2 regions of the Actinomadura graeca genome follow, and region 1 is predicted to be linked to the other one. Evidence: predicted binding sites of a transcription regulator. Region 1 holds the regulator's gene; the other holds the start of a gene.

Region 1 (4,861 bases):
AACTCCGCCGCCGCGCGGGGCATGCCCAGCGCGGTGGCGCTTTCACATGTGCTGCTGTGTGCTGCCGGAACCGCCCCCTAACCGGGCGGGCCGGACTCCCCCGAAGAAGCGGACCTGCGTAGTGTTTCGATCTCCTTGGCGAAGTCGTCCAGCGACTCGAAGCCCCGGTACACCGAGGCGAATCGCAGATAGGCGACCTCATCGAGTTCGCCGAGCGGCCCCAGGATCGCGAGGCCGATCTCGTGCGAGGGGATTTCCGCGGATCCGGACGATCTGATCGCCTCTTCGACCCGCTGACCCAGCTTCGCGAGCGCATCCTCGTCGACCGGGCGGCCCTGGCAGGCCCTGCGCACCCCGGCGATGATCTTTTCCCGGGAGAACGGCTCGGTGACCCCGCTTCGCTTGGCCACCATCACGAGCACATTCTCCTGCGTCGTGAATCGCTTGCCGCATTCCGCGCACGACCGGCGGCGCCGAATGGCGCCCCCGTCATCGGTCGAACGACTGTCGATCACTTTGGTGTCAGGGTTGCGGCAGAACGGGCAGTGCACGCGTAATCCCCTCCCTGACCGTAATCACGTCCACCGATGAACAGCGCCATATATAGGTGAAGTACATCGGTGTCACTACTAGATGTTGTGGTCAACCGTACGGGGACGCGCAGGCGTACGCAACCTGCCGGGGGACCTCGGACGTTGACCCGCGTCACATCGCCCACGTCCGTCCCGCCCGCACGGGCATCTCAATGATCTTGCTCCGGGCGTGTCGCGGCCTCGTGAGCGGACCCGCGCCCGGCCTGGACACCCCAGGTCCGCGGCAGCCGACGAGACGGGCGGGACTGGGCGTAACTCGCGGCCTCCACAAAACCCGGAAGCCGCGGCGGGTGGTATCAGACGGCACCGCACAAGGCGCAAGGCCCGGCGGAGGCGCGCTGCCCCAGGCGGGGGGACGAGGCCCGGCGGAGATGCGCGGGCCTCATGCGGACGGGCGCAGGCCCCGGCGGAGGCGCGCGGCCCCCCGGGCGGGGGGCGCCAGGCCCGGCGGAGGCGCGGGGCCCTCAGACGGAGGCGCGCAGTCCCCAGGCAGAGACGCAAGATCCTCAGGCAGAGACGCGGGAGCCTCAGGCAGAGACGCGGGGCCCTCAGATGGAGACGCGCGGCCCCAAGCGGGGGCGCGAGGCTCGGCGGCTGCGCGCCTCTCCCGCGAAGGCGCGCGGGCCCCGAGCGGGGGGACGCAAGGCCCGGCGGCGGCGCGCGGCCCTCAGGCGGAGACGCGCAGCACCCATGCAGAAGACGCAAGACCCTCAGGCAGAGGCGCACGGTCATCAGGCGGAAGCGCGGGAGCCTCAGGCAGAGGCGCGCAACCCCCGACGGGGGGGAACGAGGCCCGGCGGCGGCGCGCGGCCCTCAGGCGGAGACGCGCAGTCCCCATGCAGAAGACGCAAGACTCTCAGGCAGAGGCGCGCGGCCCTTACGCGGAGGCGCGCGGCCCCCGGGCGGGGGGCGCAAGGCCCGGCGGCGGCGCGGGGCCTCGGGCGGAGGCGCGGGAGCCTTGGGCAGAGGCGTGTGGTGTTGGGTGGCGTAGCGGTGACGTCTGGCGTGGGATGGGCGGCGGTATGAGGCTCGGAGTGGGGCGGTCCGGGCGGGTCAGCGCGCGGGGAGGCGTAGCCGTTGGCCGGGTTGGACGGTGGGGTCGCCACCGAGGCCGTTGAGGTCGATGATGCGCTGGACGACGAGGCGGGGGTCGGCGTCGGGGTCGGAGGCGGAGGCGATCTCCCAGAGCGTCTCGCCGGGGCCCACGACGACCGTCTCCCCCGGTCCCGAAGGGCCGGGACGGGCGTCCCGTCCGCCGGCCAGGGCCCCGGGGCCGACCGTGAGCCAGAGGAGCGGCAGGATGATGGCGGCGGCGAGGCAGACGACGACCGCGCGACCACGCCGCGTCAACCGCAGCGGCGCGTGTTCATGGGCCGAACCGGACATCTCGCCCTCCCGACGTCGAATGGATTTTCGATCGAACGCCTGTACGAAGTTCTACCGCAGACCGACGACAAAACGCGAGTACATCTTCGAACAATTGTTTGATCATCCCGTCCGGACGCGATAACGTCACATGACGAGGAGTGACGGATCGAGGCGCCCGGGAGGCGACGAGCGATGAGCAAGGTCCGGGAGCTGCCCGACGGGCCCATGGACGAGACGGGGCTGACGCAGCGGCAGCGCATGGTGCTGGAGGTGATCCGCGACTCGGTCCAGCGCCGCGGATACCCGCCCTCGATGCGCGAGATCGGCGAGGCGGTGGGTCTGACCAGCACCTCCAGCGTGTCGCACCAGCTCCGGGCGCTCCAGCGCAAGGGTTTCCTGCGGCGCGACCCCAACCGCCCGCGGGCGGTCGAGGTGCGGGTGCCCGGGGCGACCCCCGTGCGCACGGAGCCCGACTCCTTCGACGCGGTCGGCGGCCAGCGGTCCCCGACGCAGCCCGCGCCCGCCTACGTGCCGCTCGTCGGCCGGATCGCCGCCGGTGGGCCGATCCTGGCCGAGGAGGCCGTCGAGGACGTGTTCACGCTGCCCAAGCAGCTCGTGGGCGAGGGCACGCACTTCCTGCTGAAGGTCACCGGGGACTCGATGATCGAGGCCGCGATCGCCGACGGCGACTGGGTCGTCGTCCGGCAGCAGCCGGTGGCCGAGCAGGGCGACATCGTCGCCGCCATGATCGACGGCGAGGCGACGGTCAAGACCTTCAAGCGCAAGGACGGCCACATCTGGCTGATGCCGCAGAACCCCGCCTACGAGCCGATCCCCGGCGACGAGGCGTCGGTGCTCGGCCGGGTCGTGGCGGTGCTCCGCAAGATGTGACGCACGCGCCGCGGAGGCGGCCGCCGGTGGACCGGCGGCCGCCCCGGCGCTAGCGCTTGGGCACGATGTTGACGATCTTGGGCGCACGCACGATGATCTTGGCGATCTCGGCGCCGCCCAGGGCCTCCTGGACCCTGGCGGAGGCCAGGGCCAGCCGTTCCAGCTCCTCGCCGGCGATGCCGGGCGCGACGTCGAGCCGGTCGCGGACCTTGCCCGCGACCTGGACGACGCAGGTGACCGACTCCTCCACCAGCAGCGCGGGGTCGGCCGACGGCCAGCCCGCGCGGATCACCGGCGCGGTGCGTCCCAGCAGCTCCCACGTCTCGTCGGCGGTGTAGGGGGCGAACAGCGACAGCAGCACCGCCATCGCCTCGGCGGCCTCGCGGACGGCGGGGTCGGCGGCGCCGGGCCCGGAGTCGATGGCCTTGCGGGTCGCGGTGACCAGCTCCATGATCCGCGCGATGGCGACGTTGAAGCGCTGCGCCTCGACCAGCTTGGTGGCCTCGTCGACGGCGCGGGCGGTGGCGCGCCGCAGCGTGGTGGAGCCGGACGCGGGGTCGGTTCCGGGCGGCGAGGCGACCTCGGCGGCGATCCGGTGGACGCGGGCCAGGAACTTGGACATGCCGTGCGGGGACACGTCCGCCCAGTCGATGTCGTCCTCCGGCGGCCCGGAGAACAGCATCGCCAGCCGGACGACGTCCACGCCGAACTCGCCGATCTGCTCGCCCAGGTCGACCAGGTTCCCGGTGGACTTGGACATACCGCTGCCGTTCAGGATCACCTGCCCCTGGTTCAGCAGCCGGTTGAACGGCTCGGTGAAGCCGACCAGGCCCATGTCGTACAGGACCTTGGTGAAGAACCGGCTGTACAGCAGGTGCAGGATGGCGTGCTCGACGCCGCCGGTGTACTGGTCGACCGGCATCCACTTGCGGACCTGCTCGGTGTCGAACGGGCCGTCCTCGTAGCCCGGGGAGCAGTAGCGGTAGTAGTACCAGGACGAGTCGACGAAGGTGTCCATGGTGTCGGTGTCGCGCCTGGCGGCGCCGCCGCACTTGGGGCACTCGACGTCCGCCCAGGCCGACGCGGCGGCCAGCGGCGAGGTGCCCTTGGGCGCCAGGTCGGCGCCGCGCAGCCCCTCGGGCAGCGTCACCGGCAGCTGCTCGTCGGGGACGGGGACCTCCCCGCACGCCTCACAGTGGACGATCGGGATCGGGCAGCCCCAGAACCGCTGGCGGGAGACCAGCCAGTCGCGCAGGCGGAAGTTGACGGAGGCGCGGCCGGTGCCGTGCTCCTCCAGGATCTCGACGATCCGGGCGATGGCGTCGGCCTTCACCAGCCCGTCGATGGGGCCGGAGTTGACGATCGCGCCGTCGCCGGGGGTGGCGACGCCGGTCTCGGCCGGGTCGGCCTGCCCGGTCTCGACCACGACCCGGACGGGCAGGCCGAACTTCAGCGCGAAGTCCAGGTCGCGCTGGTCGTGCGCGGGCACCGCCATGATCGCGCCGTGCCCGTACTCGGCCAGGACGTAGTCGGACGCCCAGACCGGCAGCCGCTCCCCGTTCACCGGGTTGACCGCGTACCGGCCCAGGAACACGCCGGTCTTCTCACGCTCGGCGGACAGCCGCTCGATCTCGCTCTCGCGGGAGACCTCCTCGCGGTAGGCCTCGAACGCGGCGCGCTGGTCGGGGGCGCAGACCTCCTCCGCCAGGGCGGCGTCGGCGGCGACGACCATGAACGTCGCGCCGTACAGGGTGTCGGGGCGGGTGGTGTAGACGGTGACGGGCTCGTCCCGCCCCTCGATCACGAAGTCGACGTCGGCGCCGGTGGAGCGGCCGATCCAGTTGCGCTGCATCAGCAGGACGCGCTCGGGCCACTTGCCCTCCAGCTGCTCCATGTCGTCCAGCAGCCGGTCGGCGTAGTCGGTGATCTTGAAGTACCACTGGGTCAGGACGCGCTTCTCGACCAGCGTGCCGCAGCGCTCGCAGTGCCCGCCGACGACCTGCTCGTTG
Region 2 (4,861 bases), 3.1 Mb from region 1:
CGCGCCGAGCCCGCTCGGGCCTACACCCAAGCTCGTGATCGACCTCGAGCGGCTGCAGCAGCTTCCGAAAGACAAGGCCGGTCCTCTCGCCCGTTACGCCGCGACGATCCAGAGCCAGCGGGGCGACTACAACGGAAAGGTTTTGTCCATCCGCCAGGAAGACCTGCGTTCACTCGCGGTCATCTACGACAAGTCCCCGAACGAGCTGACCGAAGAGCTCATCACCTGGGGCGTCCTCGACCCGGAGGCGCGCCGCGCCGTCGAGTCGTTCTGATCCGCCCGCACCTTCGCACCAACCGGGGCCTGCCGTATCGCGGCGGGCCCCGTTCGATTGCGCCACTACGGGCCGATCGGACATACCACCCCGTGTCGGACGATGACGGGGTCCGCGGCCGGTGACGGCGGGCCGGAAACGCCCTCCCCGGCCCGCAGAGGCCCCCAGGCGCCCGACAGCCCCCGCGGGCACCACTGGGATCACCCGGCGCGCTCAGACGGCTCCTACGGCCGCTCTGCGGCTTCTCCGCGTCCCCCGGGGCCGGGACGCCGCCGGATGAACCACTCACGTCCCAGCAGGAGCCCGAAGACGGGCACGGGAAGCCGGACGGCCGCGCGCATCACCGCCGCGCCGCGTCCGTCCCCGCGCAACGCGGTGCCGTGCGCGGCGAGGGCCGCCTGCTTCTGCCGGGCGAAGCGGCCGACGTCCACCCGGTGCGTGATGGCCGAGGCCGGGCTGTAAGCGGCCCTGAGCGCCCCGGCGTCGTACGGGAACGGGATGCGCGCCAGCCGGATGAGGCGCGCGAGCCGCTCGACCGCGTCGCGCGGCATCGTCGCCTCCAAGACCGTCCGGACCCCCGCCATCTCGGCGGCGCGGTGGCCCACCTCGTGCACCTTGACGTGGTCCCGGTGGCCGTAGCCGCCGTTGGCGTCGTAGCCGAGGAGCGCGTCGGGCCTCTCCTCCCGCAGGACGGACGCCAGCCGCGCCGCGGCCTCTTCGGTGTCCGCGCGGACGAACCGCGTCCGCCCCGGCGGGTCGGGGTAGAGCACCGCGCCGTGGCCGCTGTCGGCGTAACCGAGGTGCTCGACCCGGTGGGCGCCGAGGATCGCCGCGCTCGCGCGCAGCTCGTCCAGCCGGACCCCGGACGCGGCGCCCATGACGCCGTCCGTGGCCACCACGATCACCACGCGATGCCCCTCCGCCGCCGCGCGGGCGAGGGTGCCGCCGGTGAGGAGCACCTCGTCGTCGGGATGGGCGTGGAACGCCACGATGGTCGCCATCGCCCCATTGTCAGGGCCCGGCGTCACGCCCCTGCGGCGTCCCCGCACGCCAGGACGTCCACGGTGTGCTCGCCCAACGCGGAAGCAGGAGCGCGGCGCGGGGAGCGCGGCGCGGGGAGCGCGGCGCGGGGAGCGCGGCGCGGGGATGATCCGGGGTCGGGTCGCGGCGGCGGGGCGGCTTGGTGGAGCGGGCGCCGCTGGGGCGATCGTCACGGGGGGCGCCGGAGACCGGGGGCGCCGCCCGTGGTGGGAGACGGCGGGGCGGCGGCCCCGGTCTTCGGCATGGCCGTCCCTAAGGAGGTCGGAGGGACGGCCCGGGAGCGGCTCAGCTCGCTTCGGGGATCGGGAGGGTGGGCTGGCTGGTGACGCCGAGGGTGTCCTCGACGAGGGAGACGAACACGCCCGCGTCGTGCAGGAGCTCCTCGGCCTCGCGCGGGGTCACCGCGCGCGGGAGGCCCGCCTCGGCGGCGGCGCGCTTGTCGGCGCCGGCGGCGAAGAAGGCGGCCCACTCGCGCAGTGCCGGCTCGGCCTCGGGCAGCAGCACCCAGACGCTGCGGGGGCGGCCGCGGCGGTGCGTCTCCAGCGGCTCCCTGGACGCCAGGACGGCCGCGGCGGCGCGCAGCGCCGCCAGGTGGGCGCAGACGTAGCGGACGGCGGGCGAGGTGGCCTCGGCGGCCTCGGCCAGGCCCATCCGGGCGGCCTGGATCTGCCCGACGGCGGTGTGGGCCGGGCGGGGTGCGGGCATCGGCCGGTGGCGCGGGCTCGGCGGGACGGACTGGGCGGCGGAGTGGACTCCGCGTGCGGTCGTCGTTCCGGACATGACTGCCTCCTTCCGGGGCTCGGGCCGGCCGGGCGGAGAGCTTCCCCTCACTCCGCCCGGCCGTCCGTCCCGCCCGGCGCATCGCGCTGCCTCCGGGCGGGGACGTCGCCCTGGCACGGGCCGCGAGTCCCGCACCACGTCGAACATAAGTTCGACGCATTCACAGTAAACCGTCCCCGGAGCGATTCGTCAACGTGTTCGAACAGGTGACGGTTTCCGCAGGTCAGAGGGGTGATGACGGCGCGTCACGCCGGGCGGCGGACGTGGACCGGGACACCCGTGCCGACCAGGCGCGGGAAGTACCCGGCGACGTGCATCGGCATCCGCACGCAGCCGTGCGAGGCCGGGAGGCGGGGCACGTCCAGGGCGCCGTGGAAGGCGATGCCGCCGTTGAAGTACACCGGGTTGTAGAGCCGTCCGAGCGGCGAGGTCTCCCAGCCCGAGGCGCGGCGGCCCGTCCGGAAGTCGCCCGTGCCGGTCGTGGCGTAGCGGCAGCGGGGGACGGTCGCACCGCGGTCCTTCGCGCAGTAGTACTCCCCCGACCCGGACGAGATGTGCGTGATGAGCCGCGGCTTCCCGTCCTTGTAGAGGACGAGGTACTGGCGGCGCAGGTCCACGTCCACACGGTCGGCCTCATGGCGCCTGGCCATGGGACGCGGTTGCCGTGGGTGGTCCAGGGCCTTCCAGAAGCTCTTGCCCAGCGTGCCCGTCTGCTTGAGGCGGTTGACGGCTTGGAACGCCCACACCGCGAGCCGTGTGGACGGCCCGTACTGCCCGTCCGCCTTGCCCGGGTCATAGCGCAGGTCTGTGAGGCGGCGTTGGAGGGCCTTGACGTCGGGGCCCTCCGCACCGGGCTTGAGCGTGCGATGCGTGGCCGGGCGCTTGGGCCGGGGCCGCTTGGAGGACGACCGTTCCGGCGCGGGCGAGGCGGCCTCGCCCGCCCTCTCCTTCACGGGCTCGCACGCGCTTGCCAGCAGGACGATCGGGATCAGCAGTGCAGCGCTCTTCCGCATACCCATCGGTCTCCTCGCTTACCGCTGACCTTAAAGTGCTTCCCATGCATCCGAATGCCGAACGTGTCGCGCGGGCGCTGGAAGGTCAAGGGGCGGCCGGGAAGATCGTGGAGCTGCCCGGCTCGGCCCGGACGGCGCAGGCGGCCGCCGACCAGCTGGGCTGCGAGGTCGGGGCCATCGCCAACAGCCTGGTCTTCGACGCGGACGGCGTGCCGCTGCTGGTGCTGACGAGCGGCGCGCACCGGGTCGATACCGCCCGGGTCGCCGCGCTCGTCGGCGCGGAGAAGGTGCGGAGGGCGACGCCGGAGTTCGTCCGGGACGCGACGGGGCAGCCGATCGGGGGTGTCGCGCCGCTGGGGCATCCCGCGCCGATCCGTACGCTCGTGGACGTCTGGCTGGACCGGTACACCGAGGTCTGGGCCGCGGGCGGGCATCCGCACACCGTGTTCCCGACCTCGTACGGGGAACTGCTGAAGATCACCGGGGGCACCCCGGCGGAGGTGGGCTGACGTGGGATCGGGCGGAGACGGCATGGAGATCTGGCACAATCCGCGCTGCTCGAAGAGCCGCGCGGCGAAGGCGGCGCTGGACGAGGCGGGCGTCGAGTACACCGAGCGCCGCTACCTGGACGAGCCGCCCGCCGCGCGGGAGCTGGACGCGGTCCTCACCCGGCTCGGCATGGAGCCGTGGGAGGTCGCGAGGCTGAACGAGCCCGCCGCCAAGGAGCTCGGGTTGAAGGATCTGGAGCACGACCGGACGCGGTGGATCGAGATCCTCGTGGCGAACCCGGTGCTGATCCAGCGTCCGATCGTCGTGACCGGCGGGGGCGCGGTGGTGGCACGTGATGCCGAATCGGTACGGCGGGCCCTCGACAGCCAGTGACGCCGGTGTGATTCTGGGGAACTGAGCCACGACGTCCGGTGACCTCGGAGGGGCGATGACCGCGCAGATGCGCACGGGCCCGGCCGCGCGCGACCCCGCGTTCCGCGGGATCGATCCGCCCGCGCTCAACCAGGTGATCAAACAGCTCCAGGACGCGCAGAACGCGATCCAGGGGTGGCTGAACGGGCACCGGCCGCCGCCGGGCGTGCAGACGACGGGGTACCGGCAGGCCGACCAGGTGGCGCAGTGGGCCGCGGACCAGCTCGGGATGCTGACCCGCCGCTACAACTACGCGATCACGCACCCGGACGGCGGCGGCCCCGACAAGCCGCCGGTCCCGGCGCCCTCGCCGTCGCCCTCGGCCGGTGTGCCGAGGCCCGGGAAGACGGGGGCGGCCCACCCGGTCCGCCCGCCGAGGCGCCAGGCGCCGCCCACGTCGAGGGGCGCCGGCGACCTGGGCAACTTCCCGGACCGGCAGACGGCGTCCAAGGCGGCCAAGAGCGACGCCTTGGCCGTGGCGGCGGCGATCCAGGACGGGCGGCCCGTCCCCGGCCAGGTGTGGAAGCATCTCAAGGCCAACAGCGACGACCCCGACTACACCGAGAAGCTGTACGAGCGGCTCGGCCCCGCCGCCACCGCGGACCTGCTGAAGGCCCCGCACGGCGACAAGGCGCTGGTCAGGGTCGTCCAGGAGTCGCTCGGCACGGCCAGCCACCATCTGACGATGGACGTGAAGTGGCTGCGGGCGTTCCTGGCCGAGGCCGACCGTGCCGGGGTGAGGCCGGTCGCCGTCCAGGTGCTCACCGGGGCGGACATGAGCCAGAGGACGCGCGAGGCCGTCGCGAAATTGCACCTCCGGCGAGAGGACGGA

The links. Region 1 encodes LexA, which represses DNA repair genes until DNA is damaged. Its sites were predicted from a motif close to TCGAACANNTGTTCGA; they were not measured.
Region 2: the regulator LexA is predicted to act here: its motif matches at 2,235-2,250, upstream of AGRA3207_RS34145 (SAV_6107 family HEPN domain-containing protein).

The regions. Positions count from the first base shown of each region.
Region 1 covers NZ_CP059572.1:1,780,502-1,785,362, forward strand. Annotated here, with positions in the region: gene nrdR (transcriptional regulator NrdR) at 78-551, opposite strand; gene AGRA3207_RS08255 (LysM peptidoglycan-binding domain-containing protein) at 1,647-1,979, opposite strand; gene lexA (transcriptional repressor LexA) at 2,154-2,852, shown strand; gene leuS (leucine--tRNA ligase) at 2,902-4,861, opposite strand, start outside.
Region 2 covers NZ_CP059572.1:7,664,189-7,669,049, reverse strand. Annotated here, with positions in the region: gene bldD (transcriptional regulator BldD) at 1-274, shown strand, start outside; gene AGRA3207_RS34150 (PIG-L deacetylase family protein) at 499-1,275, opposite strand; gene AGRA3207_RS34145 (SAV_6107 family HEPN domain-containing protein) at 1,601-2,095, opposite strand; gene AGRA3207_RS34140 (L,D-transpeptidase family protein) at 2,341-3,108, opposite strand; gene AGRA3207_RS34135 (YbaK/EbsC family protein) at 3,153-3,617, shown strand; gene AGRA3207_RS34130 (arsenate reductase family protein) at 3,640-3,990, shown strand; gene AGRA3207_RS34125 (hypothetical protein) at 4,046-4,861, shown strand, end outside.